Regions from separate parts of the Actinacidiphila sp. bgisy145 genome, predicted to be linked through region 1. Evidence: riboswitches for the same ligand, from Rfam matches in the RefSeq annotation. Region 1 holds a riboswitch; the other holds the start of a gene.
What was found. A riboswitch is a leader RNA that binds a small molecule or an ion and turns the genes downstream of it on or off. The one in region 1 is predicted to bind thiamine pyrophosphate.
Positions count from the first base shown of each region.

Region 1 (4,931 bases):
GGTGCCCTCCCGCGAGGAGCCGCCGGCGCCGTAGGTGACCGACACGAACGTCGGACGGACGGCTTCGATCCGCCGGATCGCGTTCCACAGCGTGCGCTCGCCCTTCTCCGTACGCGGCGCGGCGAACTCGAAGGAGTAGGAGCGGTGGCCGGACGCGAGCAGCTCACGGATCGTGGTCGCGCGGTCCGTACGTGTGGATGAAGTCCCCAAGGCCATGTCAGCAGGCTAACGTGTGGCGGCCACCACACGTTAGTGCGTCCAGCCACTCCCGGGGGGCCGCTGCCGCGGAGAACGGTGCCGGACAGGGGCGCGGGGAACTGCGCGACCAGCCCTGTTCCGTGGTGCAGGTCGTCACCGGCCCGAAGGGGCTGTTGCTGTCGTGTCCGGACCACCGGCCGGAAGCTGGTTGCTCGCGCAGTTCCCCGCGCCCCTGTCGGGCACCGTGCAGCGGATCGTGCGGCTCAGGGCGGCCGCGGCTTCGTGGGGGGCGGGGGAACCGGTGATCGCGCGGACGACGACGATGCGGGGGGCGCCGGCGGCGAGGACGTCGGGGAGGGTGGTGGCGTCGATCCCGCCGATCGCGAACCAGGGCCGGGCCGGGCGGAGCGCGGCGGCGTGGCGGACGAGGTCGAGCCCGGGTGCGGGGCGCCCGGGCTTCGTGGGGGTCGGCCAGACCGGCCCGGTGCAGAAGTAGTCGACGCCGGGCTGGACGGCGGCGGCGTCGACCTCCGCGGCGGTGTGGCAGGAGCGGCCGATGAGGACGTCGGGGCCGAGGATCGCGCGGGCGGCGGGGACCGGCAGGTCGTCCTGGCCGAGGTGGAGGATGTCGGCGCGGGCGGCGTGGGCGACGTCGGCGCGGTCGTTGACGGCGAGGAGCTTGCCGTGGCGGCGGCAGGCGTCGCGGAGGATCTCCAGCGCGGCCAGTTCCTGGCGGGCCTCGATGCCCTTGTCGCGGAGCTGGATGATGTCCACCCCGCCGCGCAGTGCGGCGTCCGCGAACGCGGCGAGGTCGCCGCGGCCGGTGCGCGCGTCGGTGCACAGGTAGAGCCGGGCGGCGGCGAGGCGGTCGGACGCGGTCGGGGTGGGCATCGCGGGCTCCCGGGGTCGGTGCGCCCCGGTGCGGGCCGCCGCCGCGCACGTCCGCGGGTGCGGTACGGGCGGCGGCCGGCGGCCCCGGCAGGGCGCGGGCTACACGGCGAGCGCCTGCGCGCGGCGCTTCACCTCGGTCCCGCGATTCTCGCGCAGCGCGTTGGCGGGGGTGCCGGGCAGGGTCGGGTCGGGCGTGAAGAGCCACTCCAGGGCCTCGTCGTCCGTGAACCCGTCGTCCTTCAGGAGGGTCAGGGTGCCGGGCAGGCCCTTCACGATCTTGCCGTCTCCGATGAAGTCGCTCGGCACCATCAGCACCTTGTTCTCCCCGCGCCGGACCGCGATGAGCTGCCCTTCCTTGATCAGCGGCCGGATACGGGTCACTTCGAGGCCGAGCCGCTCCGCGACCTCGGGCAGGGTGAGCCAGGAGGGGACGAGAGCGTCAATGTGCGCGTCAACCGACGAGTAAGCAGTCACGGGACAAGCCTGCCACCTGCGGCTGACAATCGCCCCCACCGCTGAGCCGTCACGGTGTCCCCCGCGCCCCCGCGCCCCCGCGGCAGGCGTCAATGCGGCACCGCGGCCTTGAGCGGCACCGCCGGGTCCGCGGCGAGCGCCGGGTCCGGCTCGGCACCCTGGGTGATCAGCTTGCGGCCCTGCGCCATGTCCCGGGGCCGCCCCACCGCGAGCACCGCCACCAGCACGCCGCGGCGCAGCCACAGCACCGACCAGGAGTCGCCGGACGGGTCGCCGCGGCTGACCATCGTGTCCTCGTCCCGGTGGAACCCGGCGTACTGCACGAACCGCCCGAACTGCTCGGACCAGAAGTACGGCACCGGGTCGTACGCCTCCTCGCCGCCGAGCAGGTTCGCGGCGGCGGTGCGCGGGCCCTGGACCGCGTTGTCCCAGTGGTGGACGAGCAGCCGCCGGTGGTAGCGGGCGGAGGGGAAGGACGCGCAGTCGCCGACCGCGTACACGTCGGGTGCGGTGGCCCGCAGCCGCTCGTCGGCGCGCACCGCGCCCTGGGGGTCCAGGGTGACCCCGGAGCCGGCCAGCCAGCCGGTGGCGGGGCGGGCGCCGATCCCGACCACCACGGCGCCGGCCGCCAGGCGGCTGCCGTCGGCGAGCACCACCCCGCCCGCCGCGGCCTCGGCCACGGTGGTGCCGGTCAGCAGGGTCACGCCGGCCTCGTCGTACCAGCCGGTCATGTGCGCGGTGACGGACGCGGGCAGCACACCGGACAGCGGGCGGTCGGCGGCTTCGACCACCGTCACCTCGCAGCCGGCCTTGCGGGCCGCGGTCGCGAACTCCGCGCCGATCCAGCCGGCGCCGACCACCACGACGTGCTCGCGCCGCTCCAGGACCGGGCGCAGCGCGGCGGCGTCGTCCAGGGTGCGCAGCGGGTGGACGCCGGGGCGGCCGGCGGTGCCGGGCAGCGCCACCGGGTAGGCGCCGGTGGCCAGGACGAGCGCGTCATAGGCCACCAGGCCCGCGTCGGTGACGAGTTGGCGTGCCGCGGCGCGCAGCGCCTGCGCGTGCACGCCCAGCCGCAGGTCCACCTCCAAGGCGGCGAAGTCGACGTCGAACCGCACGTCGGCCAGGGCGCCGCCCTCCGCGCCCAGCAGCACCGCCTTCGACAACGGGGGGCGGTCGTACGGCGGGTGGGGCTCGTCCCCCAGCAGGGTGATCCGGCCGCGCCAGCCCTGCTGCCGCAGCTCGACGGCCGTCTGCACGCCGGCCATGCCGGCCCCCACGATCACTGCGTGACGCTCGCTCACCGGGACACGTTAGCGCGTCGGGGCCGCGCCGGGGCGGGGGTCGGGGCGGCCCGGTCACCGCGGTGGACGCGGCGGCGCCCGCCGGCGGGCCCTCGGTTAAGCTGACCGGAAGCGAATTCGCGGGAGCCCGGACGCACCGGGCTGAGAGGGCGGCTGGCCGGCCGCCGACCGTACGAACCTGATCCGGGTCATGCCGGCGAAGGGAGCAGCCGAGACTCATGCGTACCCGAACAGCGGACGTCCTCGTCGTGGGGGGCGGCATCATCGGCCTGGTGACGGCGTGGCGCGCCGCCCAGCGCGGGCTGTCGACGGTGGTGGCCGACCCGTCCCCCGGCGGCGGCGCCGCCCATGTCGCGGCGGGGATGCTCGCCGCGGTCACGGAGTTGCAGTACGGCGAGCAGACGCTGCTCGACCTGAACCTGGCGTCGGCGGCGCGCTATCCGGACCTGGTCGCGGAGTTGGCCGACGCCACCGGTCTGGACACCGGCTACCGGCCGTGCGGCACCCTCGCGGTGGCGCTGGACGCGGACGACCGGGCGGACCTGCGCGACCTGCACGCCTTCCAGACCTCGCTGGGGCTGGCCGCGCAGTGGCTGACCGGGCGGGACTGCCGCCGGCTGGAGCCGCTGCTCGCCCCCGGGGTGCGCGGCGGGCTGCGGGTGGACGGCGACCACCAGGTCGATCCGCGGCGGCTGGCGGCGGCGCTGCTGCGGGCGGCGTGCTCGGCGGGCGTGGAGTTCGTACGGGCGAAGGCGGCGCGGGTGCTGTGCGCGGGCGACCGGGTCACCGGCGCCGAACTCGCCGACGGCACCCGGGCGGTGGCGGGGCGCACCGTGCTGGCCGCGGGCTGCGAGAGCGGCCGGCTGGCGGGGCTGCCGCCGGACGCGCTGCCGCCGGTGCGGCCGGTGAAGGGGCAGATCCTGCGGCTGCGGATGCCGGCCGGGCGGGCGCCGTTCCTGTCCCGCACGGTCCGTGCGGTGGTCCGCGGCAGCCATGTCTACCTGGTGCCGCGGGAGAACGGGGAACTGGTGCTCGGCGCGACCAGCGAGGAGTTCGGCTGGGACACCGCGGTGACCGCGGGCGGCGTCTACCAACTGCTGCGGGACGCGCACGACCTGGTGCCCGGCATCACCGAACTCCCCCTCACCGAGACCCTCGCGGGGCTGCGGCCCGGCTCGCCGGACAACGCGCCCCTGCTCGGGCCCTCCCACCTGGACGGCCTGCTGCTGGCCACCGGGCACCACCGCAACGGGGTGCTGCTCACGCCCGTCACCGGGGACGTCCTCGGCCATGTCCTGGACACCGGACGGCTGCCGCGGTACGCCGAGCCGTTCGCCGCCGGGCGGTTCGCGGCCGTACGTGAGGAGCAGACGGTATGACGATCAGCGTGCTCGTCAACGGGGAGCCGCGCGCTCTGGAGGAGCCGATCGCGCTCGGTGTGCTCGTCGCCCGGTACGGCGCGGCGACCACCGGGGTGGCCGCCGCGCTCAACGAGGCGGTGGTGCCGCGCTCGCGCTGGTCGGCGACCCGGCTCGCCGACGGCGACCGGGTGGAGATCCTCACCGCGGTCCAGGGGGGCTGAGCGTTGCACACGACACCGTCGGCGCAGGCCGCGCCGTCCGCGTCGCCTGACGGGGCTGATCCGCTGCGGATCGGCGACGCCGTGTTCGGGTCCCGGCTGATCATGGGCACCGGCGGGGCGCCGAGCCTCGACGTGCTGGAGCGGGCGCTCGTCGCCTCCGGTACGGAGCTGACGACCGTCGCGATGCGGCGGCTGGACCCCACCGCGAAGGGTTCCGTGCTGTCCGTGCTGAGCCGGTTGGGGGTTCGTGTCCTGCCGAACACGGCCGGCTGCTTCACCGCGGGCGAGGCCGTCCTCACCGCGCGGCTCGCCCGGGAGGCGCTCGGCACCGACTGGGTCAAGCTCGAAGTGATCGCCGACGAGCGGACGTTGCTGCCTGATCCGGTCGAACTCCTCGACGCCGCTGAGACGTTGGTGGACGACGGGTTCACGGTGCTGCCGTACACCAGCGACGACCCCGTGCTCGCCCGCAAGTTGGAGGATGT
Region 1 covers NZ_JBYIRL010000005.1:38,179-43,109, reverse strand. Annotated here, with positions in the region: gene metF (methylenetetrahydrofolate reductase [NAD(P)H]) at 1-216, opposite strand, end outside; gene thiE (thiamine phosphate synthase) at 352-1,089, opposite strand; gene AC3ERT_RS06440 (Rv2175c family DNA-binding protein) at 1,189-1,563, opposite strand; gene AC3ERT_RS06435 (NAD(P)/FAD-dependent oxidoreductase) at 1,653-2,864, opposite strand; TPP riboswitch at 2,974-3,086, shown strand; gene thiO (glycine oxidase ThiO) at 3,083-4,243, shown strand; gene thiS (sulfur carrier protein ThiS) at 4,240-4,446, shown strand; gene AC3ERT_RS06420 (thiazole synthase) at 4,450-4,931, shown strand, end outside.

Region 2 (4,931 bases), on a different contig from region 1:
CAGGGGCCCGGACCCGACGGCTCTGCCTTCTGAATACCAGGAGCACATGGTGATTGAAGAGACCCTCCTCGAGGCCGAGGAGAAGATGGAGAAGGCCGTCGTCGTCGCCAAGGACGACTTCGCGGCGATCCGCACCGGCCGTGCGCACCCGGCGATGTTCAACAAGATCGTCGCCGAGTACTACGGCGCGGTCACCCCGATCAACCAGCTCGCCTCCTTCGCCGTGCCCGAGCCGCGGATGGCCGTGATCACCCCCTTCGACAGCAGCAGCCTGCGCAACATCGAAGAGGCGATCCGCAACTCCGACCTCGGTGTGAACCCCAGCAACGACGGCCGGATCATCCGCGTGGTGTTCCCGCAGCTCACCGAGGAGCGGCGGCGCGAGTACATCAAGGTCGCCAAGGCCAAGGGCGAGGACGCGAAGATCTCCATCCGCAGCGTCCGCCGCAAGGCCAAGGAGACGCTGGACAAGCTCGTCAAGGACGGCGAGAGCGGCGAGGACGAGGTGCGCCGCGCGGAGAAGGAGCTGGACGACACCACGGCGAAGTACGTGGCGCAGGTCGACGAGCTGCTCAAGCACAAGGAAGCGGAGCTGCTGGAGGTCTGACCTCCGCGGAGCTCCCGCGTAGCCGATGTGTCCTGGCCGGACCCTGCGCGTCCGGGCCGGACCGCCGCACGTTCCCCCCGGCCGACCACCAACCTGACGACGACGCGAGGCGACGTTCCGTGAACGATTCTTCCTGGGGCGCTTCGCCACGCGCCGGTCACGCGGCGGGTTCCGCCACGGAGCCCGGGGTCAGGAGGAAGATCTCCACCATGCCACCGCCACCGTCCGCGCCGCCCCAGGACCCACCGCCGGCCGCGAAGAAGTCCGCCGGGCGCGACCTGCGGGCGGCGATAGGGGTCGGTGTCGGCCTCGGTGCGGTGGTCGTGGCGGCGCTGTTCGTCGTCAAGGCGGTCTTCGTCGGGATCGTCGTGGTCGCGGTGGTCGTCGGGCTGTGGGAGCTGACCTCCCGGCTCGCCGAGCGCAAGCAGATCCACGCGCCGCTGGTCCCGCTGGCGGTCGGCGGCACCGCGATGGTGATCGTCGGGTACGTCCGCGGTGCCGACGGCGCGTGGATCGCGATGGCGCTCACCGCGCTCGCGGTGCTGGTCTGGCGGATGGCCACCCCGCCCGAGGACTACCTGCGGGACGTCACCGCGGCCGTGTTCGCCGCGTTCTACGTGCCGTACCTCGCCACGTTCGTGGTCATGATGCTCGCCGCCGACGACGGTCCGCGGCGGGTGCTGGTCTTCCTGCTGCTCACCGTGATCAGCGACACCGGCGCCTACGCGGTCGGCTGGCGCTTCGGCAGCCACAAGCTCGCGCCCCGGATCAGCCCCGGCAAGACCCGCGAGGGCCTGGTCGGCGCGATCAGCTTCGCGATGGTCGTCGGCGCCCTGCTCATGCAGTACTTCATCGACGGCGGCCACTGGTGGCAGGGCCTGCTCTTGGGCCTGGCCGCGGCGGTCAGCGCCACCCTCGGCGACCTCGGCGAGTCCATGATCAAACGCGACCTCGGCATCAAGGACATGGGCACCCTCCTCCCGGGCCACGGCGGCATCATGGACCGCCTCGACTCCCTCCTCCCCACCGCCCCCGTCGTCTGGCTCCTCCTCGTCTCCTTCGTCGGCCAGGGCTGACCCCCGCCTCCCGGCCCCGTCCCGGCCGCACGCAGCACGAACGGCGCACCGCGCGGAGTCTGCGACACTGGTAGGCATCATGCCTGTACCCGGAGAACTGACGTTTGCCGTGCCGCGCGGGGCCAAGAAGCCGCCGCGGCATCTTGCTGATCTTTCGCCCGCGGAGCGGAGGGAGGCGGTGGCGGCGCTGGGGGAGAAGCCGTTCCGGGCGAAGCAGTTGTCGCAGCACTACTTCGCGCGCTACGCGGACGATCCGGCGACGTGGACGGACATTCCGGTGGGGGCCCGGGGGAAGCTGGCCGGCGACCTGCTGCCGGAGCTGATGACGGTGGTGCGGCACGCCTCGTGCGACGACGGGGAGACCCGCAAGACGCTGTGGCGGCTCTTCGACGGGACGCTCGTCGAGTCGGTGCTGATGCGGTACCCGGACCGGGTGACGATGTGCATCTCGTCGCAGGCCGGCTGCGGGATGAACTGCCCGTTCTGCGCGACCGGCCAGGCGGGCCTGGACCGCAACCTGTCGACGGCCGAGATCGTGCACCAGATCGTCGCCGGGATGCGGTCCCTGCGCGACGGAGACGTGCCCGGCAGCGCGGCCGGCGCCCCGGACCGGCTGTCGAACATCGTCTTCATGGGCATGGGCGAGCCGCTCGCGAACTACCGCCGGGTCGTCGACGCGATCCGGCGCCTGACCGATCCGGCGCCCGACGGGCTGGGGCTGTCGCAGCGCGGCATCACCGTCTCCACCGTCGGCCTGGTCCCGGCCATGCACCGCTTCGCCGACGAGGGCTTCAAGTGCCGCCTCGCGGTGTCCCTGCACGCCCCCGACGACGAGCTGCGCGACACCCTCGTGCCGGTCAACACCCGCTGGAAGGTCCGCGAGGTGCTCGACGCCGCCTGGCACTACGCCGACGTCTCCGGCCGCCGCGTCTCCATCGAGTACGCCCTGATCCGCGACGTCAACGACCAGGCGTGGCGCGCCGACCGGCTCGGCCGGCTGCTGAAGAACCACCGGGTGCACGTGAACCTGATCCCGCTCAACCCCACCCCCGGCTCCAAGTGGACCGCCTCCCGGCCGGAGGACGAGCGGGCGTTCGTGGCCGCACTGGAGGCGCACGGCGTGCCGGTGACCGTCCGTGACACCCGCGGCCAGGAGATCGACGGGGCCTGCGGTCAGCTCGCCGCCTCCGCACGCTGATACGGTGCGCTGGTGTGTTCGTCGTACCAGCAGGACACATGAACAGCAGGACACATGAACCGCACGACCGCAGAACCGCAGGACAAGTGAACATCCGACAGGGGAGCGCCTGAGACGGCGCTGAGAGTGCGGCTGGGACCCGATCCGACGGCAGGACCGTCGAGGGACCCAGGCCGCAGACCCTCCCACCTGATCCGGGTCATACCGGCGTAGGGAGTCACACAGTGAACAGCACCATCCGTCGGCGTGCCATCGGCGCGCTCGTCCTCGCCACCGCCGGCGCCACCGTCCTCGCCGGCTGCGGCTCGAGCTCCAGCTCCGGTTCCGGCTCCTCCTCGGCCGCCGGCAAGCCCTCCAAGACCGTCACCCTGGTCAGCCACGACTCGTTCGCCGCCTCCTCCTCGGTGCTCGCGCAGTTCACCAAGGAGACCGGCTACACCGTCAAGGTGCTGCGCGGCGGCGACGCGGGCGCCGCGGTCAACCAGGCCATCCTCACCAAGGACCACCCGCGCGGCGACGTCTTCTTCGGCGTCGACAACACCCTGCTCTCCCGCGCCCTGAGCAACGGCCTGTTCGACTCCTACACCGCCAAGGGCCTGGACCAGGTCGCCGCGGACGTGCAACTGGACGCCGCCAAGCACCGCGTGACGCCGATCGACTCCGGCGACGTGTGCGTCAACTACGACCGCGCCTACTTCACCTCCCACCACCTCGCGCCGCCGCAGACCTTCGCCGACCTGGTCAAGCCGCAGTACAAGAACCTGCTCGTCACCGAGAACGTCTCCACCTCCTCCCCGGGGCTCGCCTTCCTGCTGGGCACCGCCGCCACCTACGGCGACTCCGGCTGGCAGGCGTACTGGAAGAAGCTGAAGGCCAACGGCGTGCAGGTCGTCGACAGCTGGGAGCAGGCGTACGACAACGCCTTCTCCGGGTCGGCCGCCGGCAAGAAGGCCAAGGGCAGCAAGCCGCTGGTCGTCTCCTACGCCTCCAGCCCGCCCGCCGAGGTGGTCGGCGTCACCCCGCAGCCCGCGCAGTCGCCCGTCGGGGTGGCCACCGGCACCTGCTTCCGCCAGATCGAGTTCGCCGGGCTGCTGCACGGCGCGAAGAACCCCGCCGGCGCCAAGGCGTTCATCGACTTCATGCTCAGCCGGACCTTCCAGCAGGACATGCCGCTCCAGATGTACGTCGACCCGGTCGTGAAGGGCGCGGTCGAACCCGAGGTGTTCACCAAGTACGGCGCGAAGGTCCCGCACCCCACGACGCTGGCGCCCGACAAGATCGCCGCGAAGCGGGACGACTGGGTGAAGTCGTGGAACTCGATCGTCCTGTAGCGCCACGGGAGGGAGCGCCAAAGAACGGGCTGCCGCGCAAGGCCGCACCGCGCAACGCCGCGCCGCGGGCCGACTCCCACCGCGGTAGCCGCCGCGTCCTCACCGGAGCGGCCCTGGCCGCACTGCCGCTGGCGTTCTTCGCCGCCTTCTTCGCCTACCCCGTGGCGGCGATCGTCGGCCGCGGCCTGCACGAGGGCGGCCGCTGGCAGCTCGGCCGGATCGGCGACGTCCTCGGTGACGGCTCGGTCCGGCACGTGCTGTGGTTCACCTGCTGGCAGGCGGCCGCCTCCACCGCGCTGACCCTGGTGGTCGCCCTGCCGGGGGCGTACGCCTTCGCGCGGCTGGACTTCCCCGGCAAGCGGCTGCTGCGGGCCGTGGTCACGGTGCCGTTCGTGCTGCCGACCGTCGTCGCGGGCTCGGCGTTCCTCGCGCTGCTCGGGCAGGGCGGCTTCACCGACAGCCTGTTCGGGGTGCGCCTGGACACCTCGGTGTGGGCGATCCTCATCGCGCACGTCTTCTTCAACTACGCCGTGGTCGTCCGCACCGTCGGCGGCCTGTGGGCCCAGCTCGACCCGCGCCAGGAGGAGGCCGCCCGCATGCTCGGCGCGGGCCGCCTCGCCGCCTGGCGCCGCGTCACCCTGCCCGCGCTCGGGCCTGCCGTCGCGGCCGCCGGGGTGATGGTCTTCCTGTTCACCTTCACCTCCTTCGGCGTCATCCAG
Region 2 covers NZ_JBYIRL010000008.1:71,916-76,846, reverse strand. Annotated here, with positions in the region: gene frr (ribosome recycling factor) at 50-607, shown strand; gene AC3ERT_RS09320 (phosphatidate cytidylyltransferase) at 604-1,683, shown strand; gene rlmN (dual-specificity RNA methyltransferase RlmN) at 1,763-2,881, shown strand; TPP riboswitch at 2,971-3,114, shown strand; gene AC3ERT_RS09310 (thiamine ABC transporter substrate-binding protein) at 3,106-4,212, shown strand; gene AC3ERT_RS09305 (ABC transporter permease) at 4,326-4,931, shown strand, end outside.
Region 2: another riboswitch for thiamine pyrophosphate. It lies ahead of AC3ERT_RS09310 (thiamine ABC transporter substrate-binding protein); the one in region 1 lies ahead of thiO (glycine oxidase ThiO).